Regions from separate parts of the Planococcus sp. APC 3906 genome, predicted to be linked through region 1. Evidence: riboswitches for the same ligand, from Rfam matches in the RefSeq annotation. Region 1 holds a riboswitch; the other holds the start of a gene.
What was found. A riboswitch is a leader RNA that binds a small molecule or an ion and turns the genes downstream of it on or off. The one in region 1 is predicted to bind lysine.
Positions count from the first base shown of each region.

Region 2: another riboswitch for lysine. It lies ahead of QMA09_RS12785 (transporter substrate-binding domain-containing protein); the one in region 1 lies ahead of dapA (4-hydroxy-tetrahydrodipicolinate synthase).

Region 1 covers NZ_JASDCW010000009.1:33,607-41,469, reverse strand. Annotated here, with positions in the region: gene QMA09_RS07270 (alpha/beta fold hydrolase) at 1-678, shown strand, start outside; gene QMA09_RS07265 (GGDEF domain-containing protein) at 694-1,629, shown strand; gene QMA09_RS07260 (STAS domain-containing protein) at 1,763-2,605, shown strand; gene dapA (4-hydroxy-tetrahydrodipicolinate synthase) at 2,652-3,542, opposite strand; lysine riboswitch at 3,701-3,879, opposite strand; gene QMA09_RS07250 (SAM-dependent methyltransferase) at 3,987-4,589, shown strand; gene ypfJ (KPN_02809 family neutral zinc metallopeptidase) at 4,657-5,505, shown strand; gene QMA09_RS07240 (TraB/GumN family protein) at 5,610-6,776, shown strand; gene QMA09_RS07235 (hypothetical protein) at 6,911-7,162, shown strand; gene QMA09_RS07230 (efflux RND transporter permease subunit) at 7,284-7,863, shown strand, end outside.
Region 2 covers NZ_JASDCW010000022.1:42,098-49,960, reverse strand. Annotated here, with positions in the region: gene QMA09_RS12795 (amino acid ABC transporter ATP-binding protein) at 1-443, opposite strand, end outside; gene QMA09_RS12790 (amino acid ABC transporter permease) at 474-1,241, opposite strand; gene QMA09_RS12785 (transporter substrate-binding domain-containing protein) at 1,305-2,150, opposite strand; lysine riboswitch at 2,283-2,464, opposite strand; gene QMA09_RS12780 (cation-translocating P-type ATPase) at 2,680-5,361, shown strand; gene QMA09_RS12775 (nucleotidyltransferase domain-containing protein) at 5,400-6,185, opposite strand; gene QMA09_RS12770 (SRPBCC family protein) at 6,371-6,820, shown strand; gene pgeF (peptidoglycan editing factor PgeF) at 6,929-7,687, shown strand.

The DNA.
Region 1 (7,863 bases):
ACAGAACAATACCGCGTAGTTCTTTTTGATTACGTCGGTTCTGGCCAAAGCGATAAATCGCAGTATTCAGTAGAGCGCTACAACTCGCTGCACGGCTATAAGCAGGATTTGCTGGATGTCTGCGATGAGCTGCAATTGAAAAACATCCTGTTTGTCGGCCATTCAGTCAGCAGCATGATCGGTATGCTGGCGTCTATTGAGCGGCCGGAGCTTTTTGAAAAACTGGTCATGATCGGTCCATCGCCATATTACCTGAATGACGAAGACTATCAAGGTGGATTTGACCAGTCTGACATTGCTGAATTATTGGATATGATGGAAATCAATTATAAAGAATGGGCGAAGTATTTAGCGCCAGTCGTCATGCAGAACGAAGAGCGCCCCGGTTTGGCGCAGGAATTTGAACAGATCCTGTGCGCAAATGATCCGGTGATTGCCCGCAAATTCGCGGAAGTGACATTTTTATCGGATGTTCGCAGTGAGCTAAGCAAAGTCCGCGTTCCAACATTGATATTGCAGCCGCAATTCGATGCCATTGCTCCGCCAAATGTAAGCCGGTATGTCCACGAGCACATTGACGGCAGCCAGCTTGTCGTGATGGAGGCGATGGGCCATAATCCACATTTGAGCGACCCGGAAGAAACGGTTTATTGCATCAAAGATTTTCTAGAACAATGAGGAGTGTGGCCGGTTATGGAAAAGCAATTGCAATTCGCGCCTTTGGCATATCTTGTCTTCGATCGTGGGCTTAAGGTGCTGGAAATGAATGAAGCGATGCGAAACATGCTTAGCAACAAAAGCCCGAAGCATTTTCACGAAATGTTGACGATCGCATCGATGGTTTATTTTCAGACATATTTCTTGCCGGCCATCACCCTTCACGGCAAAGTGAACGAAATGTTTCTGACAATCAAAGGTGCAGCCGGTTCTGTTCCTGTATTGATGAATGCAGTGGAGAGGGAAGGACGCTTTGAATGTGCCATGATCGAAATGACCATCCGCGGTGAATACGAAAGAGAATTGCTTCAAGCGAAGCAAAACGCAGAACAGATCAATCGTGAGACAGCGGCAGCTTACGAAGAACTGCAGCATCTTCTTGGTGAAGTGAAATGCAAAAAAGCAGAGCTCGAAAGACTCAATGCCGATTTGCATCAGCTCGCAAATGTCGACTCGCTTACTGGCTTGAAAAACCGCCGCTATTTGGAACAGGAACTAGCAGGATTGCTCGTCAAATCAGAATTCGGTTTTCCGTTATCGCTGCTGGCAGTGGATATTGATTTTTTTAAGCGCGTCAATGATACGTATGGCCATCAAATGGGCGATGCGGTGCTGCAGGAATTGGCGGGTAAACTTTTGGGCGAAACTGAAGGTGAAGGTACTGTTGCCCGAATGGGAGGAGAAGAATTCATTATTCTGATGCCGGGTTATAGCATTGAGTGGGCAGAAGAACTCGGTGAGAAGCTATGCAGAAACCTGGAAATGGCCGATTGGCAGCATGTTCCGATCACTGTCAGCATAGGTGTTACAAACTACCAGCCTGGAGACACAGCCACAAAGCTTTTTGCGCGCGTAGACAAAGCGCTTTATGCATCCAAAAATGCAGGTCGCAATTGTGTGACGGTCGGTTGAGTGGGCTCGCTTTTATTTCCCGGGCAATAATTTCATGAAAGTTTTTAGCGGGAAAATTTGGTGTATCCTAAACCCTTTATTGGCAGGTATAATAATGACAAAGAATGATTAATGCTACTCCAGGGGGTACCACATGAAAAGGGAAATTACATTGCTTGGCCAACGGGTGGAAGAAGATAAATATTTAATCGCCCAATTGATTCAGGAAGAGGCATTTAAAGATGCTGCTCCGTCGGATATCGCAGGCTATGAAGAACTATTGAAAGCGGTTGTGGAATTCCGTTCAGGGCTGATCGGCTTGATCGGAAAATCCATCAAGAATTTCTTGGATCCGCAAAAAGCGTATGATGAAATTACAGAATGGGGCCATGCCACCGGGAATTATTTCCTGAAAGAAGGCATCATGCTCGACAGCGCTTTGGCAGAAACGAATATTTACCGCAAGCATATCAGCAAAGTCATCAAGTCGGAAGCTGTCCACGAAGGCATCGAACTTGAAGTGCTTTTCGACGTTATGGAATTTTTCCACAGCCTGCTCGATCATGCGGCGTATTCTTATAGCTTCGCTTACATCAATTCGTATCAAAAAAATCTCGAAGAAGCGCGGAAAGAGTATTTAGAACTGTCTTCGCCAGTCGTGCCCGTCAATGACGAAATTGCGATTTTGCCTCTTATCGGGGCAATCGAGGTGGACCGCGCAGAGCACATTCTGGAGAAAACGCTTCTATCGGTTGGAAACTTGGACGTTTCTACGTTAATCATTGATTTGTCGGGCGTCGTGAAAGTCGATACGATGGTGGCGCAACAAATCATCCGGCTGGTCGAATCGCTGAAACTGATCGGCGTGCACGCAGTCCTGACCGGCATCCGGCCAGAAATAGCGCAGACGATTACGCATTTAGGCGTTGATGTCCGGCAGCTGGCGCTTGGCGGCAGCTTGAAGCAAGCCTTTAAAAAACTGACTGCTGAAATTTGATGCAAAAAACCCGCTGAAGCCTTCGCTTCAGCGGGTTTATTTTTAATTATTGTGTAGTTGCCGTTTTTACGACCGGCGCTAAAGTTTCTTGTAACGTCAGTGTTTCTTGTTCCGTCAACGGAATCATCGGCAAGCGTACACCGCCGACCGCTATGCCTGCCCAGTTTAGGGCTGATTTAACAGGAACCGGATTCGGTGCAGCAAATAGCGCATTCATGGCTGGCAGGAGTGTGCGGTGAAGCTGCGCGGCTTTTGCTGTGTCGCCGGCTTTAAAGCTCGAAATCATCTCTTGCATTTCACGGCCGATGATGTGGGCGGCTACAGAAACGATGCCAGCTCCGCCGATGGCAAGTAGCGGAAGCGTCAAGCCGTCATCGCCGCTGTATAAACTGAACGTATCCGGTGTGCGCTCAATAATCTCGGCTGCTGCGTCCAGGCTGCCGCTTGCTTCTTTGATGGAGACGATGTTGTCGATTTCCGATAAGCGCACAATGGTGTCGACCGACAGATTGACGACGCTGCGCCCCGGAATATTGTATAGCATGACTGGCAGATGAGTGGCTGCTGCAATCGCTTGGAAATGCTGGAACATGCCTTCTTGTGAAGGTTTGTTGTAATATGGTGTCACCAGCATGATGGCATCAGCGCCCGCTTCTTCTGCGCCGCGCGTCAACGTGATTGAAGCACGTGTGTTGTTTGAGCCGGTTCCCGCAATGACGGGGATGCGGCCTTGGACCGTGTCGACGACAAACTTGAAAAGATCGATTTTTTCGTCCGCTGATAAAGTCGGCGATTCGCCTGTAGTGCCGGCTACCACCAATGCATCGCTCCCGGTTTCAATCAAATGTTCCACTAAGGCTGCAGTTGCTGGGAAATCGATGTCGCCGCTTGCGTCAAAAGGCGTCACCATTGCTGTCACTACTTGTCCGAAATTCATAAATACCACCCTTTTCTCATTTTTTTAGTCTGTTGTATTGTCTGCTGCTGCGTTGATCGTGCGTAATCAGAGGCTGCAAGCGTATCGGAAAAACAAAAAAGCAGCAACGAGGGGTCTCGTTGCTGCGATAGGATTGGCGTGTAAAGCGCCCAATCCATGCGTCAGATAGCCCCCCATATAGTCTCCTATATGACAGTCCTGCATTTGTTTAATGCAGACCCAGCAGCTTCGGCAATGAGCGCCTGGCCACTTCGGCAAATCCCCCTTTCAACAGCTGTCGCCGGATCTCATCATCCTCGAACTGTTTACTGATGGTTTTTGCGCCTCTATCCTCACTCCGAAAAAGCGGAGCAAGAAATTATTGAATTAGCTAGACTTTACCAAATTCCTGCTTGAATTGCAAGTATGCAAGGCTTGATTACACAAAGAATCGAGGAGATTTTGATGGACGAACGCCAATACGACCACGACCTGAATATCCATACTGCGGGCATCCAGCAGGGATTCCATGATTCTTTCCATTACAATCGCTACGAGCCGACACCATACGGACTGCTTGAGACATTGTTCAACAACCACCGCTTATCGGAAACCGACCAGCTTGTCGATTTCGGCTCCGGCAAAGGACGCCTCAATTTTTTGGTGCACCATTTGTTCGGTGCGGCAACAACTGGTGTGGAAATGGATCAAGGCCTTCACCAACTGGCTTGTGAAAACCTGGAATCATACGTGCAAAAGCGGCCCACGGCAAAAGGGAGGATCCGTTTCACATGCACGCTTGCTGAACAATACCGGATCCATCCCCGCGACAATAAATTCTATTTTTTCAACCCGTTTTCCGTTCAGATTTTCATCTCGGTCATCAATAATATCCTGAAGTCCACAGAACGCTCGCCGCGGCCTGTCGAGCTGATCTTATTCTTCCCGTCAGATGATTACATTGGCTATTTAGAGCATAGCACGGCATTTGAACAATTCCGGGAAATCGAACTGCCGGGAGTAGAAGGCGATTTAAGAGAGCGATTTTTAATTTATCGACTCCTTTAAAATGGATTAAAAGCAGTACCGAACGGGGTATAGCTTATTAAAAGTGATTGGCGAGGAGAGGGAAAAGATGAAATGGAAAGGCAGAGCGGGCAGCGGCAACGTTGAAGACAGGAGAGGCAGAGGGGGCGGAGGCGGAGGCCTGATTGCCGGAGGCGGCATCGGCGGCTTGCTTATTGTCTTGCTGATATCATTTCTCGGAGGCGACCCGGACGCCATATTGGATACAATGGGCGGCGCCCAGCAATCAAATGAACCTTATGTGGCTACCCAAGAAGAAGAGGAACTGGCGGAATTTGTATCGGTCGTTCTCGCGGATACCGAACAGGTATGGACGGAAGTGTTCGCAGAAGAAGGCTTGGAATATGAGGAGCCGACCTTGGTGCTTTATACAGGCAGCGTCGATTCGGCATGCGGCACAGCTGGCGCATCAGTAGGGCCATTTTATTGCCCCGGCGACCAGAAACTCTACATCGATTTGAGCTTCTATGAAGAATTGCAGACACAGTTCCAGGCGCCCGGGGATTTCGCGATGGCTTATGTCGTTGCGCATGAAGTGGGGCATCACGTGCAAAATCTGCTCGGCACGATGGGCAAGGTACAGCCGATGCGCAATAAGCTGAGTGAGGAAGACTATAACGAATTGCAAGTGAAGCTTGAATTGCAGGCAGATTATTATTCCGGCGTCTGGGCGCATCATGCGCAAGGCATGGACCTTCTTGAAGAAGGAGACTTGGAAGAAGCGATGACGGCAGCGAGTGCGGTGGGCGATGATACGATCCAGAAGCGCTCACGCGGTTATGTCGTGCCGGAAAGCTTTACGCACGGCACGTCGGAGCAGCGCAAGCGCTGGTTCTATAAAGGCTTTGAACATGGCGATCTGCGCAACGGCAATACGTTCAACGCAAAAGGGCTTTGACGCGCCAATAGTTGATATTTTCGGCGATGTGATTCATTATTGAAATAGACAGTCTTTTCGCCTTGCGGCGGAGGGAAATTAAGTTCTGTGAAGGAAGTAAATCCATGCATGAAGAAAATATAACGCGTCTGCACATCGACGGCCGGGAAATCATTCTCATCGGTACAGCACACGTTTCGCGCCAAAGCGCGGTGCAGGTCAAAGAAGTCATTGAAGCGGAGCGGCCGGATTCGGTTTGCATCGAGCTGGACGCTCAGCGCTACCAGTCGGTGACTGACAAGAGCAAGTGGAAAGAAACCGATATTTTCAAAGTCATCAAGGAAAAGAAATCGAGCTTGCTGCTGATGAATTTGGCCATTTCCTCGTTCCAGAACCGTTTGGCCGATCAGTTCGGCATCAAGCCGGGGCAGGAAATGCTTCAAGGCATTGAGTCCGCCAAAGAAACCGGCGCCGAGCTGGTGCTTGCCGACCGCAACATCCAGGTCACGTTTTCCCGCATCTGGAGCAATATCGGCTTTATGGGCAAAGCGCAGCTGCTGACATCTGTGTTCTACAGCATTTTCAGCAGCGAAACGATTTCAGAGGAAGACCTTGAAAAGATGAAATCGCAAGATACGCTGAATGCGGTCTTGAACGATTTCACCAAATCGTTTCCAAAACTGAAAAAGCCGCTCATCGATGAACGGGATCAATACCTTGCCCAAAAGATCAAAGATGCGCCAGGCCAAAAAGTGGTCGCGGTGCTTGGCGCTGCTCACGTACCGGGAATTACACAGGAAATCCACCGCGAACACGATTTGGAGAAATTATCAGAAGTGCCGCCGAAATCGAAGTGGCCGAAGATTCTGGGCTGGGCGCTGCCGATTTTGCTGGTGGTCCTGCTCGCGGTCACCTTCTATAACAATCCCGCTGCGGGCATTGATGGCACTATCAGCTGGGTGCTGTGGACGGCATCGCTTGGTGCAATCGGGGCAGCATTGGCGTTCGGCCATCCGCTCGCCATCCTGACGGCGTTTGTCGGCGGCCCTGTCGGCGCGCTCCATCCGCTGCTCGCTGCAGGCTGGTTCTCCGGTCTGATGCAGGCGTATGTCCGCCGCCCGAATGTCGGCGATTTTGAAACTTTGTCGAAAGACGTTTTTACCCTTAAAGGCTTTTGGGACAATAAAGTCACACGCGTCTTGCTTGTTGTCGTACTGACGAACATCGGCACTTCCGCTGGAAACATCATCGGCGGGGCAGACGTCATTCGTTTATTCCTGAAAAACCTATAAGCAGAATCGAAAATCCGGGACGCTTTGTGCACCCGGATTTTTTTTATTTGGGCACGCATTGAAAGGGTTTGAGAACGGGTATAGAGAAGTAAACAGATAGAGAGAAAGACATTACGGTTGGGGAGGAACAAATCATGGGCTTATTCCTTATGGGAATCCTGCTCTGGTCGCTGGTCATCGCATCGGTCGTGTTGTTCATCTATGGATTGTGGAAACGGTCATGGAAAGCGCTCGCTTGGAGCGGCGCAGCTTTGCTTCTGCCGATGGGCCTGATCGCCTTTGACGGAAGCGGCAGCATGTGGTTCAAATTGAGCATGGTGCCGCCGCTATTGATTTTTGCTGCAGCGTATTTCATGAAGCACAAACGCGCTCAGCATATGCATTGAGCACAATGAAAAGGGCCGGAGAACTCCGGTCCTCTTTTTTCTGCAATTTTCGGTTGCCGATTTAGCTTTTATTATATAAATGTCATACAATAGTTATACATATAAATAAAGGAGGCGCATCATGAAATACCTATTGGATCGCAGCAAATTATTCCTATTCTTAATCTTTATTTTCACCGTTATCGGCGCCTATGTATTTGTCACTTTGCCTCAGCGGGAAATTCCGGAGACGCCGCCGAATCTTGTGCTGGTGTCGACAATTTTGCCAGGCGCTGGCCCTGAGGAAATCGAAACAGCCATCACCAATCCGATCGAACAGGAATTGCAGAAAGTGGATGGCGTATCGTCGCTGCAATCGGTGTCAGCGAATTCCGCTTCCATCATTACGCTTGAATTGGAAGATGGATTCGATCCCGATGAACTGGTGACGGAAATGCAGCAGCAGGTGCAGCGTGCATCGAGCAGCTTCCCGGAACAGGCGCAGCAGCCATCCGTAGAAAAGCTGGATCTGACATTCCCTCTCGTATCGTATATGTTCTACGGGGATGAAGCAGAGCTCCGCGGTATGGAGCAGGCATTAGCCGATCTGTCTGAAGAAGTGGAAGCGGTGAATGGCGTGGCCGGCACTGCTGTCAAAGGCTTGAACAGCCAGCAGATCCTTATTGAACTGGAAGCGGAGCAATTGGCAGCAAACAACCTGC
Region 2 (7,863 bases), on a different contig from region 1:
ACACGCTGTTTCTGGCCTCCGGAAAGCTGTTCCGGCTTCGCGTTGACGTATTGGTCCATGCCCACGACGTGCAGGAATTTCTTCGCGGTCTTTTCGGCGTCCTGCCGTTTGCGCTTCAGCACCTTGATCTGCCCGACGACGCAATTGTTCAGGACGTTGTGGTTGTTGAACAAATTGAATTGCTGGAACACCATGCCGAGCTTCGTGCGGTAGGAATGGATGTTATGATGGGCATCGAGAATATTTTTTCCGTTGTAGATGATCTTGCCGCCGCTCGGTTTTTCGAGCAGGTTGACGCAGCGGAGCAGCGTCGATTTCCCGGATCCCGAGGACCCGATGACGCATACCACTTCCCCTTTGCTGACAGAGAAATCGATATCTTTCAACACTTCATTCGTTCCGAAGGATTTGCTTAAATGCTGGATTTCAATTACTTTTTCCATAAGGTCTCCTCTTCTGCTTCTGCGGATTTCTTATTCTTTGATTTTGTGCTCCGTGTCTTCCGGAGTGACCACTTGCATCGGCAGTCCGCCGATCATGCTGTAATTGGACGGCCCCGCCATCTTGCGCTCAAGCTTGCGCAGCAGCAATGTGATGGTGAACGTCATGACAAAGTACAAGACGCAGGCAATGAAGAACGATTCGAAATACCGGAAATTATTGCCCGACACCGATTTGGTCTGGAAAAATAATTCCGTCACACCGATGACGTTCAATACGGCCGTATCCTTGATGTTAATGACGAATTGGTTGCCGGTTGCCGGCAGGATGTTGCGCACGACCTGCGGCATGACGACATTCATCATCGTCTGGAAATGGTTCATGCCGATTGCCTGTGCCGCTTCGAACTGTCCTTTGTCGACCGAAATGATGCCGCCGCGGACAATCTCTGCCATGTATGCGCCGGTATTGATCGAGACGATGAATATCGCCGCCGTAAAGACATCCATATCAATGCCGAACGCCATCGCCGAGCCGTAGAAAATGACCATCGCCTGTACGATCATCGGCGTGCCGCGGAAAAATTCCACATACGCGGACAGCAGGAAATTGATCGTTTTCTGGAACAGGCGCTTCACGCCGCGCTCCGGCATCGGAATGGTGTTGACGATGCCGATGATCAACCCGATAGCGGCGCCGATCAGCGTGCCGATGATGGAAATCAGCAGCGTCATGCCGGCTCCGCGCAGGAACATCGGCCAGTTGTTTGTAAGTATCGTGATAACCCATTCAAGACTCATGGTTTTCCTCCTAAAAAAATTTAAAGCCGGCTGCATTTAGCTGCAGCCGGCACCGCCTAAGCTTTATTGGGCAGCTGGTTGGTTTTGGATCGCTGTATCCATGATTTCCTGGCGCTGCTCTTCCGAGATGCCAGCCAATGTTTCGTTGATCTGCTCCGTGAACTCACTGCCTTTTTCCAAGCCGACTGCAACCGCTGTGTCGTCTTCTGACGTTTCAAAGCCGTCCGTGAATTCCACCATTGCAAAGTTTTCGTTGGCAGCGGAAGCACTGACCGCTTCCGGGCGCTCTGAAACGTAGCCGTCGATTATGCCGGACTCAAGTGCAACCCGCATTGCCGGGAAGCTTTCCATTGCCGTTTCTTTGGATACGCCTTCGATCTGGTCGATGACCGAGTAATGGAACGTGTTCAATTGCGCTGTGACTTTCGCGCCGTTGAAATCTGCCAATGTGCTCGCGCCTTCAAATTCGCCGCCTTTTTTCACGACCATCACCAATTCCGATGTGTAATAATGATCGGAAAAGTCGATGGTTTCTTTGCGTTCTGCTGTCGGGGACATGCCCGCAACAATGGCATCAATCTTGCCGGAGTTCAGTGCCGGCACCAAGCCGTCCCATTCCGTTTTGACGATTTCCAGTTCCATCCCGAGATCTTCCGCGATTTGTTTCGCGATTTCCACATCGTAGCCGCCCGCATATTCCGCATTGCCGGAAATCTTCACAGCGCCATTGGAATCATCGCTCTGCGTCCAGTTGAACGGCGCGTAGCCCGCTTCCATCCCTACTTTAAATGTCTTGCCTTCTTCACTCGAACCGCCGCCCGACGATGCGCCTTCTTCCGACCCACATCCCGCAAGCAGCATACCCAGTGACAGCATAGCCGTTAACATCAACCCTGATTTCTTTTTCATCTTCTCATTCTCCCCCTCGTGTGTTCTGTAAAATAGTTCTGAATACAGCAAAAAGGGCAGCTATGTACAAAAAAAGACCTGAGATAGACTCAGATCGCTATATGCATAGTTGCCCTAAATCCTCTTTTCCCGTATCGAGATAGCACACCGCATCAGACTGGGAGTCCCATGCGGCAGTCCTGCAATTGTTCACTGCAGACCCAGCAAGTAATAATGAGAACTATTACAAACTTCGGCGGTCTTTCCTTCTCCATAGCATCCTTGCTTCTCAAACTCTTCTATGGACTAATAAATCCCGCGCCTCTACCTCACCGGAAAGTGAGGTTATATTCACTTGTTTTTCATAGTCTACATTATTACTTTTTTCCTGTCAACGCCGCCCTAAATTCCATTCCACGCTCGACTGCTGGACCTTGCCATCAATCAAAGCTGTCCATAGAATCTGGAGCTGTTATAATTAATTCGAATATTCAATTTATTTAGGATGGTGTTATCCATTGAACGCCAGAAAACGGAGGGAGAGTTGGCCATGGATTTTCACGAGATGGACCGGGCGCAATTGCTGGAGGCAGTCAAAACCGATCCGTTGCACGGATTAAGCGCTGAAGAAGCCCGGCTGCGCCAAGACAAGCACGGCTTCAATGTATTGGCTGAAGCCAAAAAGCAGTCCCTGCTCCTGTCTTTCTTCAGCCAATTCACGGACTTGATGATTGTGGTGCTATTGGCCGCTGCCGTTATCTCTTCCGTCCTTGGCGAATGGATTGACGCGGCTGCGATTGTGTTGATCGTCATCCTCAACGCCTCCCTAGGCTTCTATCAGGACCGCAAAGCCGAAAAATCACTGGAAGCGCTGAAAAAACTTTCAGCTCCCCAAGTCCAAGTGCTGCGCAGCGAGAAATGGGCACGCCTGCCTTCGCGCGAAATTGTGCCGGGTGATGTAATACGTTTCTCCAGCGGCGACCGCATCGGAGCGGACGTGCGGCTGATTGAAGCGGCCAGCCTGGAAATCGAGGAATCCGCACTGACCGGTGAATCGATGCCCGCTGCGAAGCGGACCGAATCGCTGGCGATTGTCGACCCGAACCTGGCGGACATCAGCAATATGGCGTTCATGGGAACATTGGTGACAAGAGGCAGCGGCGTCGGGGTGGCCGTCAGTACCGGCATGAACACCGAAGTCGGGCAGATTGCGGGGCTTTTGCAGGCGTCCGAAGGGATGGATACGCCGCTGCAGCGCAAGCTCGGGCAGCTCGGGAAAATCCTGATCATCGCCGCTTTGCTGCTGACGCTGTTAGTCGTTGCCATCGGTGTATGGCGCGGCAACGATTTTTACACGATCTTTTTTGCGGGCTTGTCGCTTGCTGTCGCCGCGGTTCCCGAAGGCCTGCCGGCTGTCGTCACCATTGCCTTGTCGATTGGCGTCCAGCGGATGATCAAAAAAGACGCAGTGGTCCGTAAACTGCCGGCTGTTGAGATTCTGGGCAGCGCTTCTGTCATTTGCTCGGACAAGACCGGCACAATGACTGAAAACGAAATGACCGTTACACATTTATGGAGCGGCGGGCAGGAATGGACGGTCGAGGGAACCGGGTACGAGCCGGATGGCCGTTTTTTTGAAGCAGGCACCCCCGTCGAATTGCAAGGCGTCCCTGCGCTGCATGAGCTCCTTTTATATGGGATGTTATGCAATAACGCGAAAGTTTTTAAGAAAGACAAGGAATACGCCATCGAGGGAGATCCGACCGAAGGCGCCATGGTCGTGGCCGCGATGAAAGCGGGCATAAGCGAAAAATGGCTCATGGAAAATTTCACCGTGGTCCAGGAGCTGCCTTTTGACTCTGAACGCAAAATGATGAGCGTCATTGTCAAAGACAGGAACGGGCAGCTTCTCGCAGTGACAAAAGGGGCTCCTGATCTGTTGGCCACCCACTGCGGTTCGATTCGATGGGGCGCGCAGCAGCTGCCGCTCACTGCTGAACGGGCTGCCGAAGTGGAACGCGCGGTAATTGGCATGGCCAGCAATGCGCTCCGCACGATGGCGATTGCCTATAAACCGCTGCCCCCTCAGAAAGACATTTTTACCGAGCAGGAAATTGAAAAGGACCTCGTGTTCATCGGGCTCGAGGGGATGATCGATCCGCCGCGCGAGGAAGTGAAAGCCGCCATACAGGAATGCTGGAACGCCGGTATCCGCACGATCATGATCACCGGGGATCATGCGGTAACAGCGCTGGCGATTGCCGAAAAACTACACATTTCCGGCGAGGACGGCATTGCAGTGGAAGGCAAAGAGCTGGACGAGATGTCGGCGGAACAGCTGCAGGAAGTCGTGGAAAAGGCTTCCGTGTTCGCCCGGGTCACGCCCGAACACAAGCTGCGGATCGTCCAGGCACTGCAGCAAAACGGCCGCGTCGTCGCCATGACTGGCGACGGCGTCAACGATGCGCCTGCCCTCAAGACGGCGGATATCGGCGTTGCGATGGGCATCACCGGCACAGACGTCGCAAAAGAAGCCGCTTCCCTTATCCTGCTCGACGATAATTTTGCAACCATCAAAGCGGCGATTGTCGAAGGGCGCAATATTTATGATAATATCCGAAAATTCATCCGCTATCTGCTGGCGTCCAATGTCGGAGAAATCCTCGTCATGCTGTTTGCGATGATCCTCGCATTGCCGCTGCCGCTCGTTCCGATTCAGATTCTTTGGGTCAATCTCGTGACGGACGGGCTGCCGGCAATGGCACTCGGGCTCGACCGCCCTGAAGACGATGTCATGAAAAAGAAACCGCGCGATCCCGCTGAAGGCGTCTTCGCCAGAGGCCTCGGCTGGAAGATCCTTTCCCGCGGTTTCCTCATCGGCGCGGCCACTTTGGCGGCGTTCCTCTTTGTCTACGAGCGGAATCCGGCCGACCTGCCTTATGCGCAGACGACCGCTTTCGCCACACTTGTCATGGCGCAGCTCATCCATGTTTTCGATTGCCGCAGCGAAAAAACGATTTTTGCGCGCAATCCCTTCGGCAATAAATACCTCATCGGCGCCGTGCTGTCTTCTGTGGCGTTGTTGCTGGCCGTCATCTACCTGCCGCCGCTTCAGCCGTTTTTCCGGACCGTTTCCTTGGCCGCGGCCGATTGGCCTTTGATTCTCGGCCTTGCCGCCCTGCCAACATTCCTGTTAGCCGGGACGTTCTTTTTCAAATCCAAAAAAGACTGATCTGCTTTTTCCAAGCCGATCAGCCTTTTCGGCTGTAATTATTTCCAGACTTGTTCCAAAGTCTCTCTGAATAAGGAATCGAGCTTATCGGTCGGGTCGCCGATGCGCGGGGGCAAGGTTTTTGCATAAGCTTCCAGCGCTTCGATTTCGTTGTCCAGGAATTGGTGGATGGCCGGGATCCGATGCTCGAGGTCCAGCTCTTCCCCCGCTTTCTTGCGCACCAGCAAATCAAGGATTTCCTCTTTCAACTTCCCATCGGGCACAAGCGCTTCCATCAAGTCGTAAAAATCAATCGGCGGAATGGTCTGGCGCTCTTTGATCCAAGCCGCTGCCAACACAGGACGCAATGCGTAAAAATATTTCTTGATCTTCACCTGTTCTTTGCTGAGGTGGGTTCGGTAATTGCTTTTCGCCATGTTCAAATAATGGTAGAGGCTCGCGTTCGGGAAAAAAACTTCATCTTCCAGCCCTTTTAATTTCTCCTTGAACGAATAGGCCTCGTAATACTGGATCTCGCTGTACATCCACTCCAGAAATGGCGGGTTGCTTTTCCGGAACAGCCGCAACGCTTTCGTGATTTCCCATCCGCTGATGTCGAGCATGTCGTTAATCGGCATCTCGATGACATCGCGCTTGTCGCCGATGCCTTGCGGGTCGATCGCCAAATACCACTCCGGCTGATGGATGTAGACGAACCGGACGTCGTAATCGCTGTCCGTTGACGGAAATCCCCATGCCCGGCTGCCGGACTCAACCGCAAACAACACCTTTACTTGGAATTGCTCTTCGATTTCTTTTAACTTTTCCTGTATGATTCCATCCATCCACGCCACCACTTTCGCCTGTTATTTGATTAGCATAATGGATTTGCTGCTGGATGCCAAATTGCTCCTCAATCAAAGCAACAGTTCTTTTTATTTAAATATTCCGATATATTAGCGGTTTAATGATTTCTTCGTTGTATAATAGAACCAGAAATCATCTTTTACTCCAGGAGGCGAATGAACGCATGGCTCATACAAAACAGACCATCTTCATCAATGCTCCACTTGAAAAAGTTTTCCGCTACACCATCAATCCTGAAAACTGGGCACATTTCTACAATAACTTGGCGTCCCCGAAAAAAATTGACGGCAACGGCGAGGTCGGCACCATCGTTGAAGCCGAGTATGCCATCATGGGCATGCATTTCCCGGAAACCATTCAAGTCACGGAGTGTGAAATCACCGACACGACTGCAAAATGGACCGGCATGATGAGCGGCAGCTTCAACGCACGGCAATCAAGCTATTACGTTACGAGAGACTCTGGCACAGAGCTCAGTTTTGAAATCGAAAGCTATATCCCAGATGACTTGTTCGGCAAAATCACCGACCGGATCATCTACGAACGCCTGAGCCGGAACTCCGCTGCCCATACGCTTGAAAACATCAAAGCCATTTGCGAAAGTTCGGACTAGCGTAAAAGGAGAGTGCGCAGCACAGCGTGCTTTCCTTTTTTTGATTGGCTTATGTGCGCTGCTGCTTTATATTTTAGAGAAGGACATCCATTGAAAAGAGGTGCGAAGATGAAATCGATTTTTTATACGGACGACAGCAAGCTTCTTGCAGGCATCACAATGAAGGACGAAACGGCACCGGAAGCGAATAATATGGCGCTCCATGCGTGCGAGGATCCTGCAGTGATTGTTGAAAACCGGGCAGCCCTTGCTGCCTCGCTCAACCGCAATTTGGATGATTTGGTGTGCGCCCAGCAAACCCATAGCGCCAATTTTCACCGCGTCGAAACGGCGGATAAAGGACGCGGTGCCACAGAATTGGGGAGCGCGATAGCCGATACGGACGCGCTTTATACATACGAACCGGGCATCGTGTTGTCGAGTTTTGCGGCCGATTGCGTGCCGCTCTTGTTTTCAAATGAATCGGCCGGCGTTGTCGGCGCGGTACATTCCGGCTGGCAAGGAACGGTCAAAGAGGTTTCATTGAAATTATTCCAGCACTTGATCGAAGTGGAGCAATGCCGGCCGGAGGATTTCCGCATCCAGATCGGCCCTGCCTTGAGCCAGGAGAAGTTCGAGGTCGATGAAGATGTCTATTTGAAGTTCAAGGCGCTTGGCTATGCGGACAGCTTTGCGTATTTCAATGAAGAAACCGGCAAATACCACATCGACAACCAGCTTGTGGTGAAAAAGCAATGTGAACTCGCCGGCATCCCCGCAGATGCCATCGCGGTCGACCGCATCTGCACCTATCAGGACCCTTCCGGCTTTTCTTACCGCGAAGACCGGCAAGCCGGCCGCCATATGGCGTTTATTATGAAGAAATAAGGTCCATTCGAATAGCAGCAGGCGTTCCAGTGAAACCTGGAGCGCTTTTTTCATGGAATTGAATCAAAAGGGTTGCAAATAGAGGGTTTTAATTGGGAAATTCCGGATTTACTTCCCTTGCTGAGCGAAATACTTTCTCTTCGCCGTCAAATACGTTCCGCACGCAAAAAGGGCGC